DNA from 3 places in the Lentilactobacillus curieae genome. Region 2 is predicted to be linked to each of the others. Evidence: predicted binding sites of a transcription regulator. Region 2 holds the regulator's gene; each other region holds the start of a gene.
What was found. The regulator Rex, encoded in region 2, represses fermentation and respiration genes when NADH is low (regulators of the CRP and FNR family bind a similar motif). The targets are predictions, from matches to a motif close to TTGTGAANTANTTCACAA.

Region 1 (6,059 bases), 1.0 Mb from region 2:
TGTCCGTCCAGGGGTAGTTGCCCTTGCTTGGACTGACGATGAGAACGATCCTCAATACGCCATTTCAAAAGAAAATTATGATATTTTATCAAACGCAACTGACGCTCAAGGCCGTAAGATTCAGGTTGAGAAGATTTACTTACCAACCCCAGTTAAAATCACTAAGGAAGAAAGTGAAGGCGTTGACGCAGTCGACGGAACCCTTCCTCGCCAAGAAGGCGACAGATTGGCAGCTAGCTATGTAAATTACTACACTGCAAACGGCGCAATCATCTATCCTGAATTTAACGATCCAATGGACCAAAAAGCTAAAGAAACGTTACAAAGACTATATCCAGACCGTGAAATCGTTGGTGTTTATGCACGTGAAATCCTCCTTGGTGGTGGAAACATTCACTGCATCACCCAACAAGTTCCGCTGGGCAAATAGAGGTGTAGGTAAGTATGGCAAAAATCGTAGTCGCTTTGGGTGGAAACGCAATTCTTTCAAAGGATGCTTCTGCACAAGCACAAAGAAAAGCGGTTGAAGAAACCGTTGAACAATTAGTAAACTTTGTGGAAAATGGTGATCAGTTGATCATTACCCACGGAAACGGTCCCCAAGTTGGGAACTTGTTACTCCAGCAAATCAACTCGGATTCAACTGAAAATCCCGCAATGCCATTGGATACTTGTGGGGCAATGACTCAAGGTAGCATTGGCTACTGGTTCCAAAACGCAATGAAGGAAGCGTTGGCAAAACGCGGAATCAACAAGGACGTAATGGCAATCATTACCCAGACAATCGTTGATGACGATGACCCTGCATTTTCTAACCCTTCAAAGCCCATTGGACCTTTCTATAAAGAAAACCAAGTAGCTGAAATTCGGGCAGAACATCCTGATTGGAATTTGATGGAAGATGCTGGCCGTGGTTACCGAAGAGTTGTTCCTTCACCAAAACCAGTTGAAATCAATGAGTACTCAGCAATTCGGACTGTGGTTGACGCAGGAATCGTTCCCATCGTTTCTGGTGGTGGCGGAATCCCCGTTGTTCGCAAAGATGGCAAGTTAGTTGGTAAAGAAGCCGTAATTGACAAGGACTTTAGTGCCTCGAAGATTGCTCAGCTAGTTGATGCCGACAAGCTGATCATTCTGACATCAGTTGGCGGAGTCTTCTATAACTTTGGCAAGCCAGATGAAGTTGAACTTCACGACGTTGCCGTAAGTGAAATCGAAGAACACATTGCTAACGATGAGTTTGCAAAGGGAAGCATGCTTCCTAAGGTTCAGGCAGCTGTTGACTTTGTCAATGCAACTGGCAACCCAGCCGTAATCGGCGACCTAGAAGATGTTAAAGACATCATCAAGGGAACTGAGGGAACCATCATTCACGCAGTTAGTGAAACGGTTAAAAACTAGAACTTTAGAAAGAATCGGGTCGCCAAAAGCCCGATTCTTTTTGCATAATTAATGGTATGATTTAAATATCAACGGGGTGAAATGAAATGGAAATCAAAGGGACAGTTCCAAAACAGGATAATTACCACCTAGCACCCGAATGGAATCAACATTCTGAGTCATATATGTTGTGGCCAATGAGACCGGATAACTGGCGTGAAGGGGGTAAGCCGGCACAAAAAGTTTACGCAGAGATTGCTAAACACATTAGTGAAGTCGAACCAGTAACAATGTTGGTTAACCGATCGCAATATCAACACGCTCACAGTGTGTTTGAGAATACCAATGTTCGGGTAGTCGAGATGAGTTACAACGATGCTTTCTTTCGGGATTTAGGACCAACTTTTTTGAAGAATGGCACGAATATACGGGCAATCGACTGGGAGTTTAACGCCTGGGGTGGCTTGTTTGATGGGCTCTATTTCCCATGGGACCAAGACAATCTGGTATCCAAAAAAGTGTGTGAACTTAACCGGATTGACTATTATCACAATGACTTTGTGCTCGAAGGCTGTGGTTTTGTAACTGATGGTCAAGGGACACTGATCTTGACGGAAGAGTCAGTTATGTCAGAAGGGCGTAATGGCGTGGTTCAAAAGGAAGCCGTTGAGCAACTGTTGAAGGACTATTTGAACGTAAAACAGATTATTTGGATTGAACAGGGTTACTATATGGATGAAACCAACGGTGACATTGACAACATGGTTCGGTTTGTTAAACCAGGTGAGGTCGTGTTGACGTGGACTGATGATGAGAATGATCCACAGTACCAGATTTCACGGGCAGCATTGCAGACTTTAGAGGCTGCTACTGACGCAAACGGTAACCGGTTGAAGATTCATAAAATCCAAATTCCTTCACCAATGTACGCTAGCGATGGTGAAAGTGAAGGGGTCGATCCGGTTAATGGCTTATTGCCTAGGTATCCTGGGGATCGATTGGTAGCCTCTTATGTTAACTTTTACATTGTTAATGGGGCGGTCATCCTGCCAACGTTTAATGATGAACAGGATGCTGTGGCCATTAAAACGTTTAGTGAGCTGTTCCCAGACCATAAGATTATCCCTATCTATTGCCGAGAGTTGTTACTCGGTGGGGGAAATATCCATTCAATCGTAGCTAGCATTCCGAAATAAGGGGATCCAGTATGAATTTTTTTGAAATAATTAATCCAAACATTGAGAAACTAACTAAAAATGAATATGAAATTTTGGATTACGTTATTAAGCACATGAACGAGATCCATAACCAAAACATTCGGGAAGTTGCTGCGGCGTGTTTTGTGTCCACAACCACGTTCCTAAGGTTTGTCCGTAAAATTGGTTTTTCTGGTTATAGTGAATTTACGACTGTGATCAAATATACAGTTTTAAATGACCAAGAAAAGCCAGCAGCTACTGCTACCTTTGACATGAAGCAATCTGATTACCGCGAAGAATACCTCAAGAATATTGAGGAAACCGTCAGGGTTTTGGACGATAACAAACTGAACTCCCTCTGTGAACTGATGATGAACCGACCAAAAATCTTTATCTTTGCGAAGGGATTCAGCAAGTATGCGGCAGAGTACGTTGAATACTTGTATACCCTAGAAGGATTTCTGGTAGTCTTTCCTAAAAATTTTGAGCAACGGAAGTTGGCCTACCGAAATATTGGTAAGGATGACCTTGTGTTTGTGATGAGTTATTCGGGGGATGACCAAGAGCTGATCCGGATTATTCAGGTTATCAAAAACCAGTGTGACTTTGCTTCCCTCGTTTCAGTGACGGGGGCTAACAACAATAGTATTCAAAATCTAAGCGATTATAATCTATACGTATTTTCTGACGAGATTCACGACAAGAAAATTGAAATCACATCACATGTTTCAATGATAGTGATTATGGAATTGTTGCTGTATCAATTTAGGGAATATAAGGGTGGCCAAGAAAATGTCTGATTTATCCATTTTCTCCTAGACCCACCCGCCTACATTAGCTATACTAGAAAAAGTGAATTTTTTTCGTGCTCCATTCTGTTAGTTGTCGAACTGCCGGTTTGGGGTATTTTTTTGAGCAAATTTAGATGGGAGGGCAGTAGCTCACATTTTTTTAAATATTGATGTGAAATCGTGATCAATCGTAGTGGTATCAACGACTTTGGCTGGGTCGCTATCGCTAGTGTACATAAACGGCGAATAACAAGAATGCCGTGTTCAAGGGGGTTGTGGCGTTATAAGTAATCTTTATAGATTGCTAAATGGTTGACTATAGCACCTTGTGAAATATATCATTTGTTTGTAAATAATGTTAATCGTTTGTCCAGAAATAGGAGGATACATCATGACAGAATATCGTACTGAAGAAGACACTCTAGGCCCCGTACAAATTCCCGCTGACGCACTTTGGGGCGCACAAACTGAACGTAGCCGTAACAACTTCCCAACTGGCTCAAAGATGCCATTGGAAATGATCAAGGCATTGCTTCAAATTAAGAAGGCTGCTGCTCAAGCTAACAAAGAAGAAAAGGCAATTGCAGCTGAAAAAGCTGACTTAATTATCGAAGCTATTGATAGTTTGTTGGCTCTTAGTGACGAAGACTTGCGTAAAGACTTCCCATTGGTTATCTACCAAACTGGTTCAGGTACTCAAACTAACATGAACACTAACGAAGTTGTTTCTCACATGGCAGCTAAGATCAATCCTAATATTGAAATCTTGCCAAACGATGACGTTAACCATGGTCAAAGTTCAAACGATATTTTCCCAACTGCAATGAACATTACTGCAGCAGTTGCCGTTGAAGACTTAAAGAAGGCAACTCAACACTTGATCGACGAATTAGATAAGAAACAAAAGAAGTACTGGGACGTTGTTAAAATCGGCCGGACCCACCTTCAAGACGCTGTGCCATTGACATTTGGTCAAGAAATCAGTGGTTGGAAGAGTGCTTTGGAACATGATTTGGAATACCTTAACCAATTAGCACCAACCCTTGGCGAATTAGCAATGGGTGGTACTGCTGTTGGAACTGGTTTGAACGCCGCCCCTCATTTCTCAAAAATCATCGCTGAAAAGATGACTGAAATCTACGGCATTAAGTTCACTTCAGAATCAAACAAGTTCTATGGCCTTTCACATCACTCTGGACTAAACGTTGTTCACGGTGCCTTCAAGACACTAGCAAGTGATTTAATGAAGATTGCTAACGATGTTCGTTTCTTAGGTAGTGGTCCTCGTGCCGGATATGGTGAATTAAACTTACCAGCTAACGAACCTGGTTCATCAATCATGCCTGGTAAGGTTAACCCAACCCAAGCAGAAGCAATCACAATGGCAGCTGCCCGTGTTATGGGTAACGACGTAACTGTTGATATTGCATCAAGCCAAGGTAACTTTGAAATGAACGTTTACAAACCAGTATTAATCAGTGCATTCCTTGAATCAGCTGAATTATTGGCAGGTACTGAAATTGGCTTTGCTGACAAGATGATTGCCGGCATGACAGTTAACGCTGAAAGAATGGAAGAGTTAGTTGAAAACTCATTGATGACCGTTACTGCATTGTCACCACACATTGGTTACCACGACAGTGCTGTAATAGCTCAACAAGCCCAAAAAGACGGTACTACATTGAAAGAAGCAGCATTGAAGTCTGGCGAAATTACTGAAGAACAATTTGACGCATGGGTTGTGCCAATCGACATGACTAATTACGACAAATAAGACGATTGGTGCGAATTACCAAAACGAAGGAGCAAAACAATGGCAGACAAGTTTAAATTCAGACTGACTGATGTCAGCGAACTAAAAGATAGTTATGACCTAGTTGTGATTGGTTCAGGTGCTGCTGGTTTGACCAGTGCCATCCAAGCCAAAGAATTGGGATTGAACCCAATCATCTTGGAGAAGATGGACAAGTTAGGTGGTAACTCAACTCGAGCATCATCAGGGATGAATGCCGCTGAAACTTTGGTTCAACTTAAGCACAACGTGGTTGATAGCTATGAAGATTTCTTTGAAGAAACTTATGTCGGTGGTGGCAGGATGAACAACACTGAACTATTAAGATACTTCACTGATCACGCTGCACTTTCAATCGATTGGTTAGCTGACCACGGCATCCGTTTGGATGACATTACCATCACTGGTGGGATGAGCAAGATGAGAACTCATCGTCCAGCATCAATGGCTCCAATCGGTGCCTTCTTGGTAACTGAATTATTAAAGCAAATTCAAGAGCTAGAAATTCCTCTATTTGCAGGTGTTAAGGTTAACGAACTTGAAAAGGATAGCGATGGCAAGGTTGCCGGTATGAAGGTAACTGCCAATGGCGAAGCAAAGCACATTGCTGCCAAGGCAATTATTTTGGCTACTGGTGGTTTCGGTGCTAACCAAGACATGTTAGTTAAGTACCGTCCTGACTTGAAGGGCTACAAGACAACTAACCAAGTTGGTGCAACCGGAGACGGAATTCGTTTGGCAGAAGAATTGGGTGCCAAAGTGGTCGACATGGACCAAATCCAAGTTCACCCAACTGTTCAACAAGACAACGCTCATGCTTACCTAATCGGGGAAGCTGTTCGTGGTGAAGGTGCCATCTTGGTTAACAAGTCTGGCAAGCGATTCATCAACGAATTG
Region 2 (6,059 bases):
AACAACATCTAAACTAGTATCAACTCCACGAGATTCTTCAATCGTGATAACACCATCGTTACCAACCTTTTCCATTGCGTCAGCAATTAATTTACCAACTTCTTCATTGGCTGAAGAAATTGAGGCGATTTGAGCGATATCGTCCTTAGTAGCAACTTCATGTGACATTTTGTGAAGTGCTTCAACGGCAGCTTTAGTAGCCTTTTCAATCCCGCGACGAATCCCAACAGGGTTTGCACCAGCGGTAACGTTCTTCATTCCTTCGTTAACGATTGCTTGAGTCAAAACAGTTGCGGTAGTAGTACCATCACCGGCAACATCGTTTGTCTTAGAAGCAACTTCAGAAACTAGCTTAGCACCCATGTTTTCGAAATGATCTGGTAGTTCAATTGACTTTGCAATTGTTACACCATCGTTTGTGATGGTTGGGTTACCAGCAGTCTGTTCCAAAACAACGTTACGTCCCTTAGGACCAATTGTAGTCTTTACAGTATCAGCTAATTTATCGACACCGGCAAGCATCTTAGTTCTAGCGTCTTCAGAGAACTTAATTTCTTTTGCCATTCTTAAATCCACCTCATAAATTATTTTTAATTATTATTAATGGAACTAATCACTATTCAACGATAGCAACAATATCCTTTTCATGTAAAACTAAATAGGAGTTATCTCCGTCTTCAACTTCTGTACCTGCGTATTTGTCGAACATAACTTCATCGCCAGCCTTAACTACTGGTGCAACGGTGTTACCATTGTCCAAAACACGGCCAGATCCAACGGCAATAACTTTACCAGTTTGTGGTTTTTCCTTTGCGTTACCTGCTAACACAATGCCACCAACCGTTTTTTCTTCTTCTTTTTGCGTTTCAATAATAACGCGATCTCCTAATGGTTTTAACACGTTAGTCCCTCCATACTGAATGTTTTTAGCAACATTAGCACTCGTTTGATAAAAGTGCTAATCACTGTTATCAATAATATTATTATCAGTCCTAAAATGCAAGCCTCAACGGTTTAAAAATCAAAAAATTCGCCGACGACATGCAAAAAAGCCAAAATAAAAAAGCCAGAGAGAAACTCTCTGACTTAATGATGCTTACTTTCCAAAGTTTTCAATAAAATAGATCAATGTTTGTAATTCGTTTGTCAAATCAACATTTTGAACCAGAACTCTATCAGGAACTGAAATTCGAATTGGTGTAAAGTTAAGGATTCCCCTAACCCCACCTTCAACTGCTTGATCAGCAACTCCTTGAGCAACTTCTGATGGAACAGTCAAAATAATCACTTGGATTTGTTGTTCCTTTAATTGGTTAGCCAAATCACTAACTGGATAGACAGGAACTCCATCTTGGATTGTATTAACGATACTATCATTTGAGTCAAACGCTGCTGAAATTCTAACATTCCCATCTTTGTGGAAGTTAAAGTTTAACAAAGCGTGACCCAAGTTACCAACCCCGACCAAGCCAACGTTAGTTAAATGTTCTTGGTTTAAAATCTGTTTGAAAAAGTTGAGCAGATTATCAACATCATAACCATAGCCCCGTTTCCCCAACGCACCAAAATAAGAAAAGTCGCGACGAATTGTTGCGGAATCTACTTGAACGGCATCTGCAAGCTCCGTTGAAGAAATTCTTTCTTTTCCAGTGTCATGGAGAATATTTAGATAACGGTAATAAATTGGCAATCGTTTTGCTGTTGCCTTTGGGATATTTTCAGCCGTCACGAGTAATTCCTCCTCAATTTTATTTGCTTATTAAAAAGTTTGTGAATCTCTCTTCACTGTTTATTCTATCATAAGATGAGTGCTTGTGAAAACAATTTCAAATAATATTTGATAGCTTTTTCCAGAATGCTGATGTGTGATAGAATGTTAATACTTAGAAAGGTGGATGCCGCATGATTATTTTGCAGGTCCAAGACGTCGCAAAGCGATTTAATGGCGAAAATATTTTTTCCGGAGTCAACTTAAACATCCAGGAAAAAAGCCGAATCGCATTAGTTGGTCAAAACGGTGCTGGTAAGTCAACCCTAGTAAAAGTAATTATGGGAGAGATGACAGCAGACGAAGGAAGTATCTCAGAAAAGAAAAACCTTACGGTGGGATATTTAGCCCAGGATACCGGCCTTGACTCGAACAAAAACATTTACGATGAGATGGAATCGGTTTTTGATGACCTAAAGAAAACAGAACAAAAGATTCATAACCTGGAAGTACAGATGAGTGAGGAAGGCCCATCAATGAGCCCTGACGACTTTTCTGAGCTCTCCAAGACGTATGACAACCTTCGAGCAGACTTTGAGCAAAATAATGGTTACTCGTACGAAGCTGAGATTCGGGGAGTTCTTCACGGATTCGGATTCGGCGAAGATGACTATGATCACAAAATCAACGAATTATCTGGTGGTCAAAAAACCCAACTTGCCCTCGCTAAACTCCTACTTGAAAAGCCTGATTTATTGATCTTAGATGAACCAACTAACCACTTGGATGTTGACACAATTACTTGGCTTGAGGGTTACATAAAGAACTATTCTGGTTCGTTACTGATAATTTCACATGACCGTTATTTCTTAGATCAGATTGTTAATGAGGTCTATGAAATGGCGCACAAAACTCTCAAACATTATCAGGGAAATTACACCGATTTTGTAAAACAAAAAGAGATGCAGACCGCTACCAGAATGAAAGAGTACGAAAAACAACAGGCAAAAATTGCCAAACTTCAAGAATTTGTGGACAAAAACATCGTCCGGTCTTCGACAACCAAGCAAGCCCAAGCAAGAAGAAAACAACTAGAAAAAATGGACGTTATTGAGAAGCCCGTCGACTACACAAAAGTAGCCCGCTTTGCGTTTACCCCAAGTAAGAAAAGCGGTGAAAACGTGCTCAAGGTGACTAACGCGGCAATCGGCTACGACCACATCTTAAGCGAACCCGTTAATTTTGAAGTTAAACGAAATCAAGCGATTGCCATTGTTGGTCCAAATGGTGTTGGAAAATCAACGTTACTCAAAAGCATTCTGGGAAAGATTCCGTTCATCAAGGGTTCTTCTCACTATGGAACTGGCGTCGATGTGGGTTACTATGACCAGGAACAGCAGAATTTGCACCGTGGTAAAAAAGTCTTAAATGAACTCTGGGACGATCATCCCACCACTAACGAAGGCGATATTCGAAGTATCTTAGGGAGCTTTCTTTTCTCCGGCGATGATGTTGATAAACTAGTTGCCGATTTATCAGGTGGCGAAAAAGCTCGACTATTGTTAACAAAGTTAGCGATGCAACATAATAACTTCCTAATTTTAGACGAACCAACTAACCATTTGGACATAGACAGCCGAGAAGTATTAGAAAAGGCGTTAAAGTCATTTGATGGTACCATCTTGTTCGTTTCTCACGACCGTTATTTCATTAACCAATTAGCTACTTCTACAATTGAAATTTCTGCAGATGGAAGTAAAATTTATCTTGGAAATTATAATTATTATGTAGATAAAAAAGCTGAACAGGATGCATATAAAGAGCGTGAAGAGCAAAAAGAACTTGCAAAAAATCCCCATCTACATGACAAACCCGCAACCACTGATAAGCAAAATTATCAAAACAATAAAGAAGCACAAAAGCAGCTCAGAAAATTAACCAGAGAAGTCGCCGCATTAGAAGAACAAATCGACGACCTTAATAATCAAAAGTCTGAGATTGAAACGCAAATGACCCTTCCCGAGAACTTTAACGATGTCCAAAAGTCAGCCGACTTGCAGACTAAATTAAGTGAAATTGAAGTTGAAATTAGCAAAACAGAAGATACCTGGGAAGAAAAGAGTATCGAATTAGAAAGTTTCAATTAATAATTAGACAAACAAAAAGGTTCCCTAATCAATAACGATTAGGGAACCTTTTTTGAGTTATTTATTCATTAAATCAAATTCAAGAGATGGGTCTGCGTTAAGGGTTGCATCAGCACGGACACCCTGACGGTAAAGCATTTCTCCTGCAGAACCAATCATTGCAGCATTATCTCCGCAAAGTGAGAGCGGCACTAAAACTAACTCAGTGTCTTTAAATGCAGTCAATTCGTCAGTCAACCTTTCGCGAAGTCCCCTGTTTGCAGCAACGCCCCCAGCCAAAATCAATTGGTTTACTGGGAACTCCCGGAGAGCTCGCTTAGTTTTATCAGCAAGAACGTCCACAACTGCTTGTTGGAAACTTGCAGCCAAGTCTTCCCGACTCAGACTTTCGTGAATCTGATCAGCATGATGAACAGTGTTAATAAATGCACTTTTTAGACCACTGAAACTAAAGTCAAAGTTGCTGTCATCATCCATTGCTCTCGGAAAATTAAAGGTATCCTTACCTTGATGAGCTAACTCGTCAACTTCTTTTCCTGCAGGGTAGTTAATCGATAACACCCGACCAATTTTATCGTAAGCCTCACCAGCTGCATCGTCTCGAGTTTCACCAATGATTTCAAACTTGCCTTCTTCTGGCATATACACTAGTTCGGTATGACCTCCAGAAACTACAAGCGCCATGGCAGGAAATTCAATTGGTTTTACTAACCGGGCACCGTAAATATGACCAGCAATATGGTTGACAGGAACTAGCGGTAAACCATGCGCCCAAGCAATCGTTTTTGCAGCTGTCACTCCGATTAGCAGCGCTCCCACTAAACCAGGACCATATGTGACTGCAACTGCATCTAAATCATCGTAAGTTACACTCGCTCTAGCTAAAGCATCTTCAACACAACCCGTAATCTGTTCAATATGATGCCGACTAGCGACCTCAGGAACCACGCCCCCAAACCGTTGGTGACTTTTGATTTGGGTTGCAACGATGTTCGAAAGAATTTCGCTTCCATTTTTGATAACTGCGACTGAAGTTTCATCACAGCTAGTTTCAAACGAAAGAATTAAATTGTTATCCATAATACCTCTTACTCTCCAAGCTTGGTGATGTCCATTTTCATATTTAAAGCATCTTCACGATCGTTAAAATAATACCCCTTATTGATGCCATCGTCTACAAAACCGATGTTTCGGTATAGTCTTTGTGCGCGGGTATTACTCATACGAACTTCCAATGTCACCTTTTCAAATTCCATTTGACGAGCCTTTTTTATAATTGTGTTTACCAAAAAATAACCTAATCCGTGGTTTTGGAAATTTGGTGCAACCGCGACGTTGGTAATATGACAATCCTTTGTCTTAAAGTTTAATGAACAACCAATGAAAGCAACTAGCCAATCATTTCTACGCAATACTAAATACAAACGGTCATTTTTACGCATCAATTCGCTTCTAAATGCCCGATCGTCCCATGGAGTTTGCCCTCCGTAAACCGCTCTTTCAATCCCCAATATTTCAGGAATATCCGGAATCATGGCTTTAGCCAAGAAAAATTCAGTTCCGTTGATGTCAACGTCATGATTTTTAATGTCTAAAAAACGTTGTCTAAGCGATTTTTCTTTATCAAAAAAATGTTCCGAATACCAATCCTTAATTTTTTTCAACATAATCACTTTCGTCCTCATTAGGATGATCTTCTCGCCAGTCGGCTTCTGCCTTCGTTAACCGTAGATACCTTGGAACTAATTCATCTACGTTAGTAACAGGCGCTAAATTTAAACCATACCGTCCAAGTAGGACTGCATTAGGAACCGCCTCTGAATGATCAATAATCTCAACTCGGTCTAATTGATCACTGAATTTATCATCAAAATTGGCTGAACTAGAAATTACGGCCATTGGTTCGTTAATCTCTTTTAAGCGCTCAAGCCACTCATGAATGTTAGTATGGCGATCTGGCAAAACTGACTTTAACTGGTCCTCATCCCATTTATATAAACCTGTATACATATTATCATTTCTAGCATCAAAAACGGGAATAATTAGTCTTTGGCTTTTTTGAACAGTTAGCGCCAATGTCAGCAAACTAGAGACAGACACCAATTCAATATTTAATGTCATTGCTAGCGTCTTTGCCACCGTAGTTGCCATTCTAACACCGGTATACGAACCAGGACCAGTTGCGACCACAATCCTATCAATCT
Region 3 (6,059 bases), 160 kb from region 2:
CTGTTCAGCCATCCCATATTTTTTCGAAAAACGCCGTTAAAATTGCCCAAGCAGTCGGTTGTGACGCGCTATCGTTCGGTGCAGAACATCCCGACATGGATTATGATGTGTTGATTGCAAACCAACCGGTTAGGGCAGATGCCTTTAAGCGATTTGATCGACCTTATGCGACAATATTTCAGGAGTACCTTCGTAAAAAAACCGGGATAGTTTTGAAAGAACCCAATGACATTCTAGGATTTGGTTATGCAAATGCTAACCATGAGTTAGGGAACCCATTAAAGTTATATCCAGTTAATCGAAAGGGTGCTAATCACAATGATAAGTGCCTTGAAGGGTCGCTTAACATTGGTAGTGCTTCCGCAATTCGTAACGAAATTCAAAGGAATAATCTTGCGGCAATTAAAGATTTTGTCCCGAAGACAACCCTGGAGATGGTAGGCAAGTCGTTTCAGTATGACTGGAATCAATTTTGGCCATTCTTGAGGTACGAACTGATTGAAAGCTCAATTGATCGGCTTCATGAAATCTATCAGATGACTGAGGGCATTGAATATCGGCTTAAAGACTCAGCAAAAAAGGCGCAAAGTTTTTCGGAGTTTTTAAACCTAGTCAAAACTAAACGGTATACTTACGCTAGAATTCAGCGTTTGTGCGTTTATGTTCTTGTTCAGTGTTTTGAAGAGGATATGCTTGAAGAACCTAGCTACATTCGACCACTTGCGTTTAATCAGCAAGGAAGAAAGCATCTAAACCAAATAAAACATGATGTCGATTGGCCAATTATCACTAAAGTAACGGACGAACAAATCAAGAATCAGCTGTTACTTGACTATCAGTCGTCTATGTTGCTGCAAACAATAAGTAATGAAAATCAAGACATTTATCGATACCCCATCATAAAAAATTAAAAACGTTTGCCTATCAAGGAAATAGCCTTGACAAGGTATTTTGATGCCGGTATAATAAGTCGTGTTGCATTGGAGGAATAACATGAAAATGTATTTTAGGGAACTTCAGAAGTACCCCGAAAGTGCACCTTTCAAGTTTGAGGAAACTCTTGATATAAAGCAAGAGCTTCTAGACAGATATGCTGATCAAGTAATTGATGCGGACAAGTTTACCATAACTGGAACAGCTTTTGCTGACCAGGGCGACGTGATTATTGATTATTACGTGACTGGTAAACTAATAGTGCCATCATCTAGATCATTAGTACCTGTTGATCTGCCTATGGATTTTGACGTTGAAGAGTTTTATGTGCCATCAAAGGCTGCAGAAGCCAGGTACCCCAAAGATTCGATTGTGTTTGTTCTTGATGAAGAAGCAGAAGTCGATTTGACGGGCTCAGTTATTGATAACGTCATACTTAACATTCCGATGCAAGTTCTATCGGAATCAGAAATCAAAACTCAGGATATGCCGAGTGGCGATGGCTGGGAAGTTATGACAGCCGATGATTTTGATAAGAACAAGGCAGAATTAGAAACTGTTGATCCACGTCTAGCTAAACTAAAGGATTTGTTCGACGAGAATGATCAAGGTAGTTAGACACTAATAATTCACTAGTGGATATTTTTTAGTAGAGGAGGGATTTTTAATGGCTACACCAGCACGTAGAACCTCTAAGACAAAGAAGCGCATGCGTCGTGGTCACATCAAGTTACAAACACCAAATCTTAGCTTTGATCCTAAGACTGGCGAGTACAGATTGCCACACCGTGTATCACCATCAGGCTACTACAATGGCCGTAAGGTTCTTGATAACAAGTAATACTTACTTGGCTAAACTCTTAAGAACGCCATGGATTCTTAACGAGTTTGTGAAGGGGCTCTAAGCTTAACGCTTAGAGCTTTTTTAGTGCGATAATTCTGGAATAAAAAAGTCCTAGTCAAAGTGACTAGGACTTGAAACAATTTAAAATTGAATTTATTTGGTGAAGTCAATAACCATCCGACCAACGATTTGGTTGTTCTTCATTTCATCAATGATGTCGTTAACTTCTTCAAGCTTTCTTGTTTGGACAATTGGTTTAACTTTACCTTCTGCACCAAATTGGAAAGTTTCGGCAAGATCTTGACGAGTTCCAACAAGAGAACCAGCAACTTGAATTCCATCAAGAACTGTTTTATCGATGTTAAGTGCCATGTCACCTTTTGGTAGGGCAACAGCAACTAACTTACCATCTGGACGGAGTGAGTTAACTGATGTAGTAAATGCGTCGGTGTTAACAGCAGTAATTTGTGCGTTGTGAACTCCACCAACTTTGTTTTGGATTTGTTCAGCAACATCTGGATCATGACGGTTAATTGTGATTTCAGCACCATTTTCTTTGGCAGCGTTAAGTTTCTTATCATTACCATCAACGGCAACTACATGAGCACCAAAGACGTTGTGTGCAAATTGAACAGCTAAATTACCAAGACCACCGGCCCCAACAACTTCGACCCATTGCCCTGGGCGAGTTTGGCCAACCTTTAGTGCTTTGTACATAGTTACACCGGCACAGGTTAATGAAGTTGCTTCAACAGGGTCAAGTTCTTCTGGAACCTTAACCGCATAGTTTGCATCAACAATAACTTCTTCAGCCATCGCACCATCAACACTGAAACCGGCGTTCTTTACATTACGGCAAAGTGTTTCTCTACCAGTGTTACAGTACTCACAGTGACCGCAACCCTTAAAGAACCATGCGATTGATACCCGATCACCAATCTTTAGGTTAGTAACGTCGTCGGCAACTTGAATTACTCGACCAACACCTTCGTGACCAATAATTCTGCCAGGTACTGCACCAAAATCACCAGCAGCAACGTGAAGATCTGTGTGACAAAGACCACAATATTCAACCTTAACTAGTGCTTCACCATTAGTAATGGGGCGTAATGTAACATCCTTGATATCAACATATCCGTCAACTGAATCGCGTACAACTGCAGCTTTCATATAAAAACCATCCCTCTGAAATTTTTTTTCTAAACAACTTCATTATAGAGGATTTTGGTTGTTTATCAAGTGAAAAAATGCACAAATTCAAGGATAATATTGAAAATTATTTCCACCATAATTATGAGAAAAGTACTCGTAATTTACCTAAGTGTGTTAAAATTAGATTATTATTAAAAAGAATTTAAAAAAGATTTATAAAGTAGGAGAAATCAAACAATGAGTCGAGTTTTAATTATTGAAGATGAAAAAAATCTTTCCCGATTTGTAGAATTGGAATTACAACATGAGGGCTACGAAACCCAAGTTGAGTTAGATGGTCGTAAGGGTTTAGATGCTGCGTTAAATGAAAACTTTGACGTAATTTTACTAGACTTAATGCTTCCTGAACTTAATGGTATGGAAGTTGCCCGTCGCCTAAGAGAAAAGAAAAACACCCCAATCATTATGATGACTGCTCGTGATTCAGTTATCGACCGAGTATCTGGTTTTGATCACGGTGCGGACGACTACATCGTTAAGCCATTTGCAATTGAAGAATTGCTTGCCAGAATTCGGGCATTACTAAGAAGAATTCAAATTGAAAATGACCAACAAAAGGGCAACAAGAAGACCGTTACTTTCAAGGATTTAACTATTGAAAAAGAAAGTCGGATCGTTCGTCGTGGCGACGAGGTAATCAACCTTACGAAGCGTGAGTATGAATTGTTGCTGGCATTGATGGAAAATGTCGATGTTGTTTTAGCACGTGATGTCCTATTAACCAAGGTTTGGGGATATGATTCAGAAGTTGAGACTAACGTTGTCGATGTTTACATTAGATACTTAAGAAACAAAATTGATCGTCCCGGAGAAAACAGCTATATCCAAACTGTTCGGGGCACTGGGTACGTGATGCGTTCATGATCACTGAAGGTAAAAAGAAAAAAAGGACCTCACTTAGACTAAAGTGGTCCTTTTTCACATCTATAGGTGTATTTATTATTGTCCTGATTTTTTCTGTGTTGATTTATAACCGGTTTACGAATGTTTTGATTCAGCAAGAGCGTGGCTATATAAATAATACATTGATGACGGTCTCAAATCGGTTGTCAAGTTTTGATTCCCCATTTGACAAGCCAGGAGTTAATTCTATGCTTCGTCCGGATATTACCTCAAAGGGAGAGAACGATGCACTGGTTGATAAAAAAACCAACCAAAACATCTATTCTGATTCTTTGATTGTGAACTTATCGCGCGACAGCATGGTGGTTAATGTGTACAGCACAGATAATAAGTTGCTATTTGAATCTCGAAAGTCAAACTTTGATTTCAAAAAAAGTGACAAGAAAAAGGTCTCATTAATTCGTGAACACGGTCAACAGGTCATGGTTGGGCGGATGCCTGTTTTGTCTAAGCAAAACGGCTCATTAGTTGGTTACGTTCAAGTTACTGATACGCTGAATAATTATCACACTACTGTCAGAAAACTGATTGCTATTATGGTTATTTTGGTAATCCTGGCCGTAATTATTTCAGTTGTAGTAGCTTACTTTTTGGCATCTGAATTACTTAAGCCGATGAAGGAAATCCAACGCACTATTTCTGAGATTAAAGAGAATCCCGATTCTGATGAACGAGTTCCTGACCTGCATACAAACGATGAAATAGCTGATCTTGGAAACTTATTCAACGGGATGCTTGATCAGACTCAGCGGTACATGAACCAGCAAAGTCAGTTTGTGGAAGATGTTTCTCACGAGTTGCGGACACCGGTTGCCGTTATTCAAGGACACATGGAAATGTTATTGCGATGGGGTAAAGATGATCCTCAAGTCTTAGACGAGTCCTTGAAGGCATCTTTACAAGAAACCAAACGGATGCAATCTTTGGTTGCTGAAATGCTGGATCTTTCAAGAGCTGAGCAAATTGAAATCAATTATAGTGATGAAGTGACTAAAGTTAATGAAGTCTTTGATCAAGTTAACAATGACTTCAAGATGATTCATCCGGAGTTTACGTTTATTGTTGATGATGACACCGATGGGGATATATACGTCCAAATTTATCGAAATCATTTAGAGCAGGTATTAGTCATTCTGATTGATAATGCTATTAAGTACTCTAAAGATCGCAAGGAAATCCACACTTCAATTTCAACGACACCTTCGACCGTAAACATTGCGGTTCAAGATTTTGGTGAAGGAATTTCTAGTGAAGATATTTCAAAAGTATTTAACCGCTTCTACAGAGTTGATAAGGCGCGCTCGAGGGATAAAGGTGGAAATGGATTGGGATTATCAATCGCCCACAGGTTAATTGAAGCCTATCATGGTGATATATCAATTGAGAGTTCACTAGGGTATGGATCAATTTTCCAAATCAAGCTGCCAATTCTGAAAAATAAGCAGGATGATGATACAGAAGAAAATTCTGCAGATCTAGATAAATAAACGGGACTAGGGGTTTAATGCACCCTGATAAATTTATCTCGATTGCCATCAAATAAAAAAGAGCTACGATGTTAAAAACAGCGTAGCTCTTTTTGTTAATATCACATCTTTGCCAAACACAAACTACTTTCGATTTCTTTGTTGTTTGCCGGCGTTTCGTTTGCGATTATTATTGTTGTTTGTTTGATTGTTGTTACTTTGATTATTGTGGTTTAACTGGGTAGGTTGTTGTGGTTCTTGCTTAGGAATTAAATCGTCCACATTAACTTTCTTGATGTCTTTCATTTCTTCTGCAATATCTTTTCTAATCTTAGGCCGATATAAATTGATAATTAAGGTTTGCAAACAAGCAAACAGTCCACCGATGAAGAAGTAAAGTCCCAATCCGGCCGGTGCACTCAGCGTAAAGAACAGGATCATGACAGGGCTCATCAACATCATTGCGCCCATTTGTTTTTTCTGCTCTTTAGGAACCCCAAGAATTGAAAGGTAACTTTGAAGCAGGTAAGACAAGAATGAAAGTAACGCTAATACCCAACTTGCTTGTCCTAACTTAATGCCCATAAATATTTCGTGAGAAAGTTCTGGTGAATACCTAATTGCAGCATATAGACCAGCAAAAATTGGCATTTGAATAATTAATGGTAAACAACCAATTCCACCTGTCATTGAAATGTTGT

Region 1: PL11_RS02945 (class II fumarate hydratase) is a predicted target of Rex. The motif match lies at 3,697-3,714, and genes of this name have one in related genera.
Region 3: adhP (alcohol dehydrogenase AdhP) is a predicted target of Rex. The motif match lies at 3,015-3,032, and genes of this name have one in related genera.

The regions. Positions count from the first base shown of each region.
Region 1 is NZ_CP018906.1:590,200-596,258, reverse strand. It holds gene aguA (agmatine deiminase) at 1-430, shown strand, start outside; gene arcC (carbamate kinase) at 445-1,401, shown strand; gene aguA (agmatine deiminase) at 1,488-2,576, shown strand; gene PL11_RS02950 (MurR/RpiR family transcriptional regulator) at 2,588-3,379, shown strand; gene PL11_RS02945 (class II fumarate hydratase) at 3,762-5,144, shown strand; gene PL11_RS02940 (flavocytochrome c) at 5,184-6,059, shown strand, end outside.
Region 2 is NZ_CP018906.1:1,610,761-1,616,819, reverse strand. It holds gene groL (chaperonin GroEL) at 1-564, opposite strand, end outside; gene groES (co-chaperone GroES) at 617-901, opposite strand; gene PL11_RS07820 (redox-sensing transcriptional repressor Rex) at 1,097-1,729, opposite strand; gene PL11_RS07815 (ABC-F family ATP-binding cassette domain-containing protein) at 1,903-3,855, shown strand; gene tsaD (tRNA (adenosine(37)-N6)-threonylcarbamoyltransferase complex transferase subunit TsaD) at 3,913-4,935, opposite strand; gene rimI (ribosomal protein S18-alanine N-acetyltransferase) at 4,944-5,522, opposite strand; gene tsaB (tRNA (adenosine(37)-N6)-threonylcarbamoyltransferase complex dimerization subunit type 1 TsaB) at 5,506-6,059, opposite strand, start outside.
Region 3 is NZ_CP018906.1:1,769,167-1,775,225, forward strand. It holds gene PL11_RS08565 (nucleotidyltransferase) at 1-911, shown strand, start outside; gene PL11_RS08570 (DUF177 domain-containing protein) at 994-1,551, shown strand; gene rpmF (50S ribosomal protein L32) at 1,601-1,774, shown strand; gene adhP (alcohol dehydrogenase AdhP) at 1,931-2,947, opposite strand; gene PL11_RS08585 (response regulator transcription factor) at 3,167-3,853, shown strand; gene PL11_RS08590 (sensor histidine kinase) at 3,850-5,379, shown strand; gene yidC (membrane protein insertase YidC) at 5,503-6,059, opposite strand, start outside.